Regions from separate parts of the Mycobacterium sp. NTMscope_MAC_269 genome, predicted to be linked through region 2. Evidence: predicted binding sites of a transcription regulator. Region 2 holds the regulator's gene; each other region holds the start of a gene.

The links. Region 2 encodes LexA, which represses DNA repair genes until DNA is damaged. Its sites were predicted from a motif close to CGAACANNTGTTCG; they were not measured.
Region 1: ACZ50Z_RS03075 (HNH endonuclease signature motif containing protein) is a predicted target of LexA. The motif match lies at 1,935-1,948, and genes of this name have one in related genera.
Region 3: ACZ50Z_RS01095 (HNH endonuclease signature motif containing protein) is a predicted target of LexA. The motif match lies at 2,396-2,409, and genes of this name have one in related genera.

The regions. Positions count from the first base shown of each region.
Region 1 covers NZ_OZ335668.1:620,054-624,494, reverse strand. The annotation lists gene ACZ50Z_RS03080 (thiamine pyrophosphate-requiring protein) at 1-1,695, opposite strand, end outside; gene ACZ50Z_RS03075 (HNH endonuclease signature motif containing protein) at 2,028-3,257, shown strand; one part of gene ACZ50Z_RS03070 (IS3 family transposase) at 3,272-3,557, shown strand; AL1L pseudoknot at 3,547-3,663, shown strand; one part of gene ACZ50Z_RS03070 (IS3 family transposase) at 3,557-4,441, shown strand, end outside.
Region 2 covers NZ_OZ335668.1:822,015-826,455, reverse strand. The annotation lists gene ACZ50Z_RS04100 (peroxynitrite isomerase) at 1-434, opposite strand, end outside; gene nrdR (transcriptional regulator NrdR) at 480-944, opposite strand; gene ACZ50Z_RS04090 (LysM peptidoglycan-binding domain-containing protein) at 1,097-1,591, opposite strand; gene lexA (transcriptional repressor LexA) at 1,885-2,583, shown strand; gene ACZ50Z_RS04080 (LGFP repeat-containing protein) at 2,593-4,441, opposite strand, start outside.
Region 3 covers NZ_OZ335668.1:224,168-228,608, reverse strand. The annotation lists gene ACZ50Z_RS01110 (AAA family ATPase) at 1-795, opposite strand, end outside; gene ACZ50Z_RS01105 (hypothetical protein) at 815-1,297, opposite strand; gene ACZ50Z_RS01100 (DUF4129 domain-containing protein) at 1,294-2,238, opposite strand; gene ACZ50Z_RS01095 (HNH endonuclease signature motif containing protein) at 2,424-3,809, shown strand; gene ACZ50Z_RS01090 (class I SAM-dependent methyltransferase) at 3,860-4,441, shown strand, end outside.

The DNA.
Region 1 (4,441 bases), 200 kb from region 2:
CTGCACGTCCAGCACCGCGCACCGGCCCTGGTCGGCCTCGGCGAGCGCCCATCCGATGGCCTCACGCATCTCCGTCGGCGTGGCCACACTGCGTCCGCTGCCCCCGCACGCCCGCGCCAGGGCGGCGTAGTCGGTGTCCGGCGTGAGCCGGGTTTCGGGAAAGTCGTTTTCCCGCACCGATATTCCCTGCTGGTACAGCTCCGCGACGGGCAGCCTGGAGGCCAGGTACGAGTGGTTGTTCAAGACCACCGTCACGAACGGCGCGCCATGGCGATGCGCCGACCACAACGCGGCGGTGGGCACACCGAAGTTGAACGAACCGTCGCCGCAGATCGCGACGACGGGCGCCTGCGGCCTGGCCAGTTTGACCCCGAAAGCGCCGCCGAGCGCCCAGCCCAATGCCGGTGCGCCCGTGTCGAAGAACTGCCCCGGCGGTCGCTGGACCTGCCGGGCCACGGCGGGCCGGTTGGTCACCGCCTCCTGGACGACGACGGCGTTTTCCGGCAGCGCGCCGCCCAGCGCGGCCAACATCGCGTCGGGTACGTCCGCCGGACGATCGGACGCGGCCCGGCGAATCGCCTCCCTGCGGCGTTGCGCGACATCGGATTCGGCCGCTTGCCGCCGCGCGCCCCATTTCTCGCGTAGCTCGTCGGTGGCCAGCCGCAGCAGGGTCTGCTCGAGCAGCAGCAGCGTCACCCGGGTGTCGGCGGTCAGCGCGATCTCGACCGGATAGGACCACAACGGCATGCTGGCCTTGACGGGGTCCGCGTCGATCTGCACCACGCGGGCATCCGCGGGCGGGGCGAGCTGCGCGGGCACCCAGGGCACTTCGGAGTCCAGCAGCAGCACGGTGTCGGCGGTTTCGAGCGGGCCCGCGTCGCCGACCACGTGCAGGGGGTGCCCGAGCGGTAGGTTGGCACGGTCGCCCTGATCGATCACCGGCGCCCCGAGCAACTCGGCGATGCGAGCCAGCACGATCGCGGCCCCGGGCTCCGCCGCGGTCCTGGACGTGACAATGACGACCCGCTGCCCGGCGACCAGGATCCCGGCCAACCGGCCCAGGGCACCGGGGTCCGGGCCGGGCGGAACGGCCGGCGGCAGCCGCCGCGGCAACGCACGGCTGCCAGGCTCCATCAGGGCTTCCCGCGGCAGCATGACGTAGGCGGGGCCGGAAGGACTGGATCGGGCGACCTGGAACGCCCGCCGGACGATCGGCGCCAGCTCACGGCCGCGCGGAACCTCCATGTGCCATTTGGCGTAGTTGCGCACGACGGCCGGCTGGTCGAGTTGCTCCTGCTGCCAATGGATGTAGGTGTCGCGATGGCCGCGGACCTCCGGCGCCGAACTGTAGGGCGTGCGGCCGGCGAACACCACCACCGGCGTCGCGTTGCGCTGGGCGTTGTGCAGCTGACAGCCCAGGTTCAGCGTCCCGGCATCGACGTGCACCATGACCGCCTGCGGACGGCCGCTGGCCATGTGGTGACCGATGGCCGCCGCCAAGGCGATGCTCTCGTGGACACACAGCACCGCCTGCGGGCTCGGTGTGCCGGCCGCGCGGGCCGCCGCCAGCGCTTCCTGGATCGGGGCGGAATCCGTCCCGGGATTGATGAAGAAGTGTGCGACGCCCTCGTCGGCGAGCAGGGCGACCAGGTCGGTCGCGGCCTCGGGAACGTCGAACAGGTTCTCTACCGTCATGGCCGTTCTCCTATCGACGTCGGCGACCGCGCGGATACCCCCCTCTTCTTCCGGTCAGATCTTCAAGGTACGTTCCGCGGTGGCGTATTTGGCCTTTTCCGGTCGACTGGGCTCGGCGTTGCGCGCCCGGAGCCATCGGATACCCGCGCAGCTGCTGGCTACGCCACACCGTGGTCGTCTCGTCAATGGCGTTGCCGCCCAAAGTCTTTCGATGTCAGGCTGCGGGCCTCAGCGCCGGCGGAAGAGCTTTTCGCAGGGTGGATGGCGAGCGGTCGAGCATCGGCGCGGATCGACGGCCGAAACTTGTCGTACCCCGCTGCCATGATGTCGTTATGTCTTCGATCGCATCTGCTGACGCCGTGGGGTTGAGTCCTGCCGAGCGTGTGGGGGTGTTGTTTGAGGAGTTGGCGGAGTTGGCCGGTCAGCGCAACGCGATCGATGCGCGCATCGTGGCGATCATCGCCGAGATCGACCACGACGGGCTGGGCGGGATCACCGGGGCGCGCTCGGTGCCGGCGTTGGTGGCCTGGAAGCTGGGCTGCTCGCCGGGCACCGCCCACACCATCGCCACCATCGCCCACCGACTCGAGGAATTCCCGCGCTGCGCGGCGGGTATGGGTGAGGGCCGGCTGTCGCTGGATCAGGTCGGGGTCATCGCCGCCCACGCGGGCAAAGGATCTGATGCGCACTACGCCCAACTCGCCGCGGTCGCCACGGTCAACCAGCTGCGCACCGCGATCAGACTCGAACCCCGACCCCAACCCGAACCCCGCCCTGAGTCTGGGCCCGAGCGTTCGATCACCACGACCACCACCGAGGCGGGCAGCTGCTATCGGATCACCCTTGCCCACCACGAGGCGGCGAAATTCGACGCCGCGTTGGCATCTCACCGGGATGCGCTGATCGCCGAATGGAAACACGACCACGACAATGGCCAGGGCACCGGCGACCGGGGCGCTTCAGCACAGCGGCCGCCGTTGTCGAGCACCGCCGACGCGTTCATGCGCCTGATCGAGACGGGATGGGACGCCGAGGCCACCCGCCGCCCGCACGGGCAGCACACCACCGTGGTCGCCCACCTCGACGTCGCCCAGCGTGCTGCGGCACTGCATCTGGGTCCACTGCTACCTGATGCCGAACGCCAATACCTGACCTGTGATGCCACCTGCGAAGTCTGGTTCGAACGCCACGGCGAACCCATCGGCGCCGGGCGCACCACCCGGATCATCAGCCGGCGGCTTCGCCGTGCCCTCGAGCACCGCGACCCCATGTGCGCAATACCCGGGTGTGGGGCCACCCGCGGGCTGCACGCCCACCACATCTGGCACTGGGAAGACGGCGGCCCCACCGAGTTGGCCAACCTGGTGCTGGTCTGCCCCTACCACCACCGGCTGCACCACCGCGGCGAGATCACCATCACCGGACCCGCCGACGCCCTCCTCGTCACCGACAGCACCGGCCAACAGCTACGCGCAGCACCGCTGGCACACCCACCAACCCAACCCCCACCCGCTGTCCCACCCTGCCCTGAAGTACCCCAGGTTTTGTTCCGATCCTTATAGGAGGATTGGAAGCTATGCCCCGTCAGTATCCGCCGGAGTTTCGCTCTCGTGCGTTGCGGTTGTTGGACACCATGTTGGAAACCTCGGATATATCGGAGTTTGAGGCCATCAGGTCGGTGGCCAGCAAACTCGGTATTGCGCAGGAGTCGGTGCGTCGATGGCGGCGCAAAGCGCAGGTCGATACCGGGGAGCGTCCCGGCACGACCAGTTCTGAGCACGCCGAGATACGCCGCCTTAGGCGAGAGAATCTCGAATTGCGTAGGGCCAATGAGATTTTGAAGTCTGCATCCGCGTTTTTCGCAGCGGAGCTCGACCGCCCCGCACCGAAATGATCGCCTTCATCGACGCGCATCGCGATCAGTTCGGGGTCGAGCTCATCTGCCGTGTCTTGCGGGCGCCAATCCCGGGATTTTTCACCTCACGGGGGTATCGCGCAGCGTTGACCCGGCCGCCCTCAGATCGTGAGATTCGCGATGAGCAACTGATCGCCGACCTGCAGGCGGTGCACCAGCAGAATTACTCGGTCTATGGCGTCAAGAAGATGCATCAGGCCATGACCCGGCGTGGCTGGACACTAGGTAGAGAACAAACTCGCAGGTTGATGCGCAAAGCTGGGCTGCGCGGGGTGCAGCGCGGCAAGCCGGTATTCACCACCGTCACCGATCCCGCCTCAGCGCGACCCGCCGACTTGGTCAACCGGCAGTTCCGGGCGCCGGCACCAAACCGGTTGTGGGTCGCCGATATCACCTTCGTGCGGACTTGGCAGGGATTCTGCTACACCGCGTTCGTCACCGATGCCGCCACGAAAAAGATCGTCGGTTGGGCGGTCTCGGCAACCATGCGCACCGAGGACCTTCCGCTACAGGCATTCAATCATGCTGTGTGGCAGTCTAACTCGACTCTATCTGAGTTGGTGCATCATTCCGACCGCGGATCGCAGTACCTATCGGTGACCTATACCGACCGCCTGATCGAGCTCGGGATCGCCCCCTCGGTGGGCTCGCGTGGCGATAGTTATGACAATGCCCTCGCCGAGGCGGTCAATGCCGCTTACAAGACCGAGCTGATCAACCGCGCTAAACCCTGGCGCTGCATCGACGACGTCGAACTGGCAACAGCCGAATGGGTGGCCTGGTACAACCAGGAACGCCTGCACGAAGCCCTCGGCTATCAAACCCCAGCCG
Region 2 (4,441 bases):
ACCGCACCCATCTGCACCGTGTAGGACAGCTCGTCGCCATCGATGCGGAACGAACGCCCAAGTCCCGTCACCTCTTTGGCGGTGGGAGTCAGGCCGACCGCGGTGGTGGACATCTGCATTTCGATGAGCTCGCCGGTGACCGAATAGGTGCCGACCTCGATCTCGGTGATGCCACTCGGATGGGCCAACACCAGTTCGACGTGGCCCGGCTGCGGCACGCGGAGATATCCCGACTCGGCGTGCAACGGCTTGCCGTCGGCGACCGCCTTGGTTTTCTGGGCGTAGGCCAAAAACGGTTTGCCCACATGGGCGAACGTGACTTCTTCGAGGTAGTCGAAGGGCGGGATCGTCGGGTACTTGCCCGCGCCCTGACCGGTCCAGGTGCCGAGGAGTGGGGCCAGGGCCGCGAGGTCGGGATGCAACTCGGTGGGCATGCAACTGAGCCTAGCGGGGGGACGTGAACCAACCCGGCGAGGTCATCAGCCCGGGGTGGCCACCCCGCGGTGCTCACGAAGCGCCTGGATCTCACGCTCGAAGTCGTCCGCGGACTCGAAGGAGCGGTACACGGACGCGAACCGCAAGTACGCCACCTCGTCGAGATCGCGCAACGGCCCCAGGATGGCCAGGCCCACCTCGTGGCTGGGGACCTCCGGGGAGGCGACGGCGCGCACGGTGTCTTCGACCTGCTGGGCCAGCAAGTTCAGTGCGTCGTCATCGACCTGACGGCCCTGACAGGCCCGGCGGACCCCGCTGATGACCTTCTCCCTGCTGAAGGGCTCGGTGACGCCGCTGCGCTTGACCACCGCCAGGACCGCGGTTTCCACCGTGGTGAAACGTTTTCCGCACTCCGGGCACGATCGGCGGCGCCGGATGGCCTGCCCTTCGTCGGTTTCGCGCGAGTCGATCACCCGGGAATCCGGGTGACGGCAGAAGGGACAGTGCATGACCGCTCCTTCACCGTGCCGACAACCAGGTACCGCAGAACTTTGAGCGTACCTGTGCGCTGACCTGCACGGCTAACGGAGCCGCCGTCCGCGTGGCCGCGCCAAGGGCGGCGGGCACCCGTCGGGCCGGAGCCGTTGCCGCACAACGACCGTCAGCCGATCGGGGCGATCAGCGTTTGGCCGGCAACCAGCGTCGCCGAGTTCAGGTCGTTGAGCTCACGGATGCGGTCGGCTACCTGGGCGGCCGGAGCGTCGGGCGCCACCCGGTGAGCGACATCCTGCAGCGACTCCCCCGCGTCGACCCGCACGACGGCGAGCCGGTCCGGAACCGGGGCGGCCGAATTCGTGGAGTCGCCGTTGAGGACCTGCCCTACGTTCGCGACGAGGCCCAACCACAACGTGATCGCCCCGGCGGCCAGCGCCAGGCCGACCGTCGTTGCCCAGGTGACGGAGCGCCTGCGGTGCGGAGCGACAGACATCGCGACCCCGGTGCCGTAGTAGCGCGTCGACGCGCCCGCCGGCCGCGACGGCGCGGGCCTGCGGGACCGGGCCAGGCCGTCCCTGCCGTACCGAACGCCCTGAACCGGTCCGTTGATCGGGCGCCGAAGACTGCTGCTACGCGGCGCAACCGTGTGGATGACTGTCATCTTCGTTCCTCCGGTCAACTAGCTCTCGCTCGTGTGTTCGACTCTAATCGCTTGTGTGTTCGAAACCCGAACATTTGAGCGAAGCGTGTCGCACGAGCAGAACGCTAGATCACACCACCGACAAGTCCGTCGGCCCTTATCACTGTCACGAGGCACAAATACCCGATCTCCGCAAGAGTTACACATTTGTGATTCGGCCGATGGCGGTGCTTTTCCGGGCTGCGGGACACCGCGCGACACGCTAGTCGAACACATGTTTGATTCTTGTCGGCGGTGCGGCTACATTCAGTGGCATGGGCGACAGCAACGACATCTCCCCGGCCGGAGCCGGCGGCCGGCTGCACTCCGTGGATTCCGCGCTGACCGAACGGCAGCGCACCATTTTGAATGTCATCCGCGCCTCGGTGACCAGCCGCGGCTATCCCCCGAGTATCCGCGAGATCGGCGACGCCGTCGGCCTGACGTCGACGTCCTCGGTGGCACACCAGCTGCGCACACTGGAGCGCAAGGGATATTTGCGCCGCGACCCCAACCGCCCGCGGGCGGTCGATGTCCGCGGCGCCGACGACGACGTGGCGGCCCCCGCCACCGAGGTGGCCGGATCGGACGCGCTGCCGGAACCCACGTTCGTCCCGGTGCTCGGGCGCATCGCGGCCGGCGGGCCGATCCTTGCCGAAGAAGCGGTCGAAGACGTGTTTCCGCTGCCGCGCGAGCTGGTCGGCGAGGGCACGCTCTTCCTGCTCAAAGTGGTGGGTGACTCGATGGTGGAGGCCGCGATCTGCGACGGCGACTGGGTGGTGGTGCGCCAGCAGAACGTCGCCGACAACGGCGACATCGTCGCGGCGATGCTGGACGGCGAGGCCACCGTCAAGACGTTCAAACGCGCGGGCGGTCAGGTGTGGCTGATGCCGCACAACCCGGCGTTCGACCCCATCCCGGGCAACGACGCGACCGTGCTGGGCAAGGTCGTCACGGTGATCCGCAAGGTCTAGCGACCGGGGCTAGTCGGCCCTGGTGAAGCCGTTGGCCACCGCGACCTCTTCGCTGGACAGCCAGATCTCGGGAAGCGTGTCCTGGTAGAGGTCGCTGCCCGGCGTGTAATACAGGCCGTAGCGAGCGCTCGCCTTGATCGGGTAGCCGTCGGGCGGCTGGTACGGGTCGTCGAGCGGCAGGTGGATGGTCGGGCGCCCATCCGGGCCCGCCAGCCCATTTTCCGAGCTGTCTTCGGCGTCCGCGGCGGCGTGCCGTCCGCTGGATCGCTGCGCCGCCCCGGCGAAGGCGCCGGCCCCGGCCGCGGCGGCCGCGGCCTCGCCTGGCTCGGCGACGAAATCCCGCTCGGCGGCGAAATCGTCTGCGGGTTCGACATCCGCATCCGGCACGGCGACGTCGGGATAGTCATCCTCGGGGGCGGCGGTTTCCAGGGCGCCGGTCACGGCGTCGGCATCGGGCGGGGTGCGGGGGACGGCGACGTCGGGATACTCGTCGTCGACGTACTCCTCCTCCGCATAGCCGGCATCAACGTAATCGGCGTCGACGTAGGCGGCGTCATCGGCGGTCTCGGACTCGGCGACCTCGGGAACGGCGTCGGTGTAGTCGGTGTAGTCGGCTTCGGCATCGGGATAGTCAGCCTCCGACAGCATCTCCTCCGAGACGACGGGGATGGAATCGGTGTCGATCGCGTCGGGGTCTTCCTCCTCGATCCCGTAGTCGCTCTCCGACGGCGCCTGACGCTGCCAACTGACCCGCGCGGTGCCCGCGCCATCGGTCGCCTGCTCGGGTTCGTGCGACCCCCCGAGCGCGAAATGCTCGGTCGCGAGGTCGGGGTCCTCCGGGCCCCAGGGCGCCTCGGCCGCGTCATAGCCGCGGTCGGGCACATAGCCGGCAGCCTCATCCGCCTCAGAGCGACGCCGGCGCCACCCGAACAGCACCCACGCCAACACCACCAGCAGCACCAGCACCGGAATGACGGCCAGCCACCACCACGAATGCCAGCCGAACGTGGTGGCGTGCGACGATGTGGCCGAGTTGCTCGGCTGGTTCTGACCCGACACCTGCAGGCCGCTCAACAACGGCGCGAGGTTGGACGGATCCGTCGTGAACGTGTTCTTCGCCCGGTTCCACGAAACCTTGCCGCCGGTGAACTGCTGCGAGATCACGTCGCCGTCCACGGCCTGGTCGCCGACCGGAGCGCCGAGTTTGCCCGCCGGCCCGCGCAGTTTGTCCCAGGCCGCCTTCATCGCCCCGCGCACGACGAACGCGCCGTGCTCGGCGGTCCGGAAGATCACCGGCTTGTCGGCGGCCGAGAAGGTGCAGATCCGGCTGGACGGGCCGATTCCGCCGTCGGTTTCGTTGGTGACGGGAAATCCGAGGCCGCTGCCGACGGGGCCGCCGAGGGACTCGTATTTGGCCAAGATGTCGGTCTCGAGGGCGTTCGCGCCGGTGGCCGGGGTGAAGAACACCTTGCCACCGGCGAAGTTCTGGACGATGCCGTCACCGCCGATGGGCGTCTGCCCGCCCTGCTTGGCGCCGAGCGGTCCATTGGGTCCCCCGGCCGCCCGCCAGGCCATGTTGATGGCCGCGGTGGGATCGATCGCCACCTGCAGGCCCTTCAATTGGTCGGCCAGCCCGGGCGGTTCGGTGGTGAACTCCTTGGTCTGCCGGTTCCACGAAACCTGGCCGCCGCTGAACTTCTGCGAGGACACCTCGCCGTTGTAGGTTTCGTCGCCGACCGGCACACCGAGGACCCCGCCCGAACTGCCCAGCTTGTCCCAGGCGGAGTTGATGGCCCCCCGCACGACGTACGGGCCGTGCTCCGGCGTCCAGAAAATGACCGGCTTGTCGGTTGCCGAG
Region 3 (4,441 bases), 600 kb from region 2:
CAGCAGCGCGCGGGCGCGGGCGAGTTGGACCAGATCGAGTTCGGCGCGCGGGCTGGCGCCGACCGCGACCTGCGGATGGTGCCGCGTCGCATTGGCCAGTGAGACCACGTAATGCAGGACGTCTTCGTGCACGGTCACCTGCTCGACCGATTCCCGCATCGCCAGCAGGTCGTGCGCGTCGACGACCTGGTTGACCGTCGGCTCGGCCGAACCGCGTTCGAGGCGACGGCGCAACATCGAGGTCTCGTCGTGTTCGGAGAGATACCGCAGTTCCAGCCGGATCGCGAACCGATCGAGCTGCGCCTCGGGCAGCGGGTAGGTGCCCTCGTACTCGATCGGGTTGTCGGTGGCCAGCACGATGAAAGGCCTTGACAGTTGGTGTGTTTCGCCGTCGATGCTGACCTGTCGTTCGGCCATCGCCTCCAGCAGCGCGGCCTGGGTTTTCGGCGGCGTGCGATTGATCTCGTCGGCGAGCAACAGGTTGGTGAAGATAGGTCCGGGCCGAAACGCGAACCGGCCCGATTGCATGTCGTAGATCGTCGAGCCGAGCAGGTCCGCGGGCAGCAGATCGGGGGTGAACTGTACGCGGGTGAATTGTAGGCCCAGCGCGGCCGCAAACGATCTGGCGATCAGCGTCTTGCCGAGGCCAGGCAGGTCCTCGATGAGGATGTGGCCGCGCGCGAGAACCGCGGTGAGGATGAGCTTGAGCGCGGAGCGCTTCCCCACCACCACGCGTTCTATCTCGTCGAGAATCGCCTCGCAGTGTGCGGTCGTGGTTGCCGCCGGCAGCGTCATGTCCGGATCGCGCCCCCTGTCATACCTGCTCCAACTTTCGCAGAATCTCTTCCAGCGCCGCCCGGCCCGGTCCCGGATGGCGGTCACCGTTGCGCATGACGTTGTTGGGGTTCACCCAGTCCCACAGTTCGACACCGAAGAGCATTCGGCCGGTCGCGTGGAACGCCGCACGGTCTTTGGCTTGCCTTTGGCCCGTGGCGATTTCGTAGCGTCGGGCCAGCATCGGCCGCAGATGCCGGTCCCAGTCGGCCCGGGTGGCCTCCGACCAGCGGATCGTCGTCTCAGTGGTGGTAAGCCAGCGGCGCAACGAATCCCCGAGGTCGTCGGCGTCCGGCTCGGTGTCGGGCTCGAGTCCGCGCCCCAGGGTGCGCCGCAGGCTGAGCAGCACCAGGGCCAGGCCGATGCCGGAGGCCGCCAACACGAGTCGGCGGTCCTGCTGCGTCAGCGCCAGCAGCTCGATGCCGATGATGAGGAAAATCCCCAGGGCCGTGGTCTTTTTCATGCGGCGCTCCGCGATCGGAGTTCGTCGAGGACCAATCGAAGCACGCGCACCGCCTCGTCGCGGTGGCCCTCGTTCATCACGTGCGGGCTGAACCGCGCCTCGGTGAACAGGTTCACCAATTCGACGGCGTTATCGGCGTGCAGGGCATGGTGTTCGACGGCGCGGGCCAACACCTCGGACGGGGTGTCGAAGTCCTGGGGGACGGCGCCGGGAACATGCGCGAGTTCGCGTTCCATCGCGGCGTAGCAGGCGATGATCGCCTCGCGCGGTTCGCGGCGCAGGTCCGTCATCTCGGCCAGTCCGCGTTCGGCCGCCCGGGCCAACGACCGCGAAGGGGCCCGCGGCGCCGGGGGCTCGGCCGGGTCGTCGGCGATGCCGGGCGGCACCGGACGCCACCGTCGCCTCGCCGTGGCGACCGTTCCGGCGACGATCATCAACAACATCGCGACCGTGGCGGCGAGCAAGGCGCCCAGCATGTTCTGCGAGCCGTCGCGCGGACGGTGCTGATTCTGCTGCGGCGGCGGTGTGGCCCCCGGCGACGAGGGAGGGGCGCCGGTCTCGGATGGCGACGACGGGGGCGTGACGCCGTGCGCCGCCAAGAGTCGGGCCAGCAGCATCACGATCAACAGCCAGGCCACGATCACCGCGAGGCCGATCAGCAACACGCGCCAGCTCGGTCGGCCCCGTCCGGTACCGAGCATGTCGGATAGTGCGCCGGCGGATGGCGCGGGCACCCGTGGATCTCGCAACCGCGCGACGACCGCGATGGCGACCAATGCGAGCGTCGCCGCCAGCATCGTGACCACGAACACCATCGCCGCCCGGCCCCCCGACTCGCTGCGCGCGACGTGGTGTTGGGCCGGGAGATACCCGCGCAGGGCGGCCGCGACCACGAGCAGAAGGACGATCAGGGCCACGACCCGCCCTGTCGGCTTGTCCATACCAGGCATGGGCACACCACTCAACCGGTTGCCTGCCGCCGTTGCGGCACTAACTTTGCTCATACTTGCACGTCAGGCGGCCCCAGTGCCAGGACTGGCGCCGTCGCTTATCCACAGTCGGCGGTTCATCCACAGATTGCCCTCGCCGTATGTCCATCGAACACATATTCGATACCGTCGTCTGCATGGGCGCCTTCTGGAACTCGGCGCAGGCGCAGGAGCGGCTCGGCGCTGCGCTCGACGCGATCGACGCGGCCCACGACGTGCTGCGCCAGACCTCATCGGATGTGGTCGGTAACGCCTTTCGGGTCGAGGTCGCCGAACGCCTGGAGATCCAGCACCGCACCAACCGGGGTCTGATGTATCGGGTCTTCGGTGAGATCGCCGACCCCCCGGACGGCCCCGGGTCGGTGCCGTCGGTGCGCACCACGCTGTGGGCGCGACTTCGTATCACGCCCAAGGAGATCACCCGCCGCTTCAAACTCGCCGCCCGTATTCAGCCGCGGCGTTCCCTGACCGGTTTACCGCTGGAACCCGAGTTCCCGGCCTTGTCGGCGGCGGTGTCAGCCGGCACGGTCGGCGAGGACCACATCCGCGCCGTGTGCGCCGCTGTCGACACGTTGCCCTCCCGCGTCTCCCCCGCCGACGCGGCAGACGCCGAGCGCAGGCTGGTGCAACACGCGGCGACAGTGGACGCAGCCGTGGTCACCAAACTGGGCCGGCGCATTGCCGACTACCTAAATCCGGACGGTCTTTTCAACGACGTCGACCGGGCCCGCCGCCGTGGGCTGCACCTCGGCCCTCAGGGCCCAGACGGAATGTCACGACTGTCCGGTCTGCTGGATCCCGAGACCCGCGCCTATTTTGAAGCCGTCGAGGCGGCCGTGCGGCCCGGCCGCCATCAGCCCGATAGTGCGGATGGCGATACCGAGGCGCGCGATGAGCGCACACCGGCCCAGCGCTGCCACGACGCCCTCAAGATCGGCCTGGAATCGGCCATCGGCTCCGGTCAACTCGGCGTGCACCGCGGTCATCCCGTCACGGTGATCGCCACCACCACGCTCGCCGAACTCGACCAGGCCGCGCACGCCGCCGTCGACTCGTCGGTCCCGATGCCTACACCCGCGCACACCGGCGGTGGCTCGCGCCTGCCCATGCCGGATCTGCTTCGCATGGCGTCCAAGGCAATTCACTATCTGGCCGTGTTCGACGAGCACACCGGGCGTCCGTTGTATTTGGGCCGCCAAAAACGGATCGCGACCGCAGATCAACGGATCATCTGCTATGCGCGCGACCGCGGATGCACCCGGCCCAATTGCCTCGAACCCGGTTATCACTGCGAGGTCCATCATGCGCCCGAGTGGGCGGACGGGGGCCGGACCGACGCGGACAAGCTGTTTTTCGCCTGCGGCTCCGACCACCGCGCGGCGAGCCGGGGCGAATGGCGAACCGCGGTCTCCGGCAATGGGCGCCTAGGCTGGACCGACGGGGCCGGACCGCCGGGCATCAATCACGCGCACCATCCCGACGAGCTACTTCGCGGCGACCCCGATCCCCCTGCAGGCGATTGATGGTGCGCACAAACGCCATGGCGGCACGCCAAACGTGAGAAACTGCGCGGATGCCGCCCTATCGCGATCTCGGCGCGTTCAACGACCGCGCGACCGGTTATGACGGCGGCTGGCGGGGCCGGCTGCATCACACGATCTCCGACCGCACCGCGGACCTGGCGGTGCGGACGGTTCCGGTCGCCGAGAGCATTCTCGATGTGGGTTGCGGGACCGGCTATCTGCTACACGCGCTCGCCGACCGGTACCCGGACGCCCAGCGGCTCGCCGGCGTCGACGCCGCACCCCAGATGGTAGAGGTCGCGCAGTCCGGTGCGCGCGAAGATCGGTTGAGCTTCACCCACGGAGTGGCGGAAAGGCTCGACTACCCCGAGGACACCTTCGACCTGATCGTCAGCACAACATCATTCGATCACTGGTCCGACCAGCAGGCGGGCCTCATCGATTGCGCCCGGGTGTTGCGACCGGGCGGCCACCTCGTGCTGGTCGATCAGTTCTCGTTGCTGCTGATGCCGACCCTGGTGTCCAGCCGCCGGGGAAAAGCGCGCACCAGGCGCCGCGTCGATCGACTGCTGCAACACGCGGGATTTGAGTCGCCGCAATGGCACAGGCTGCATGCCGTGATCATCAACGCG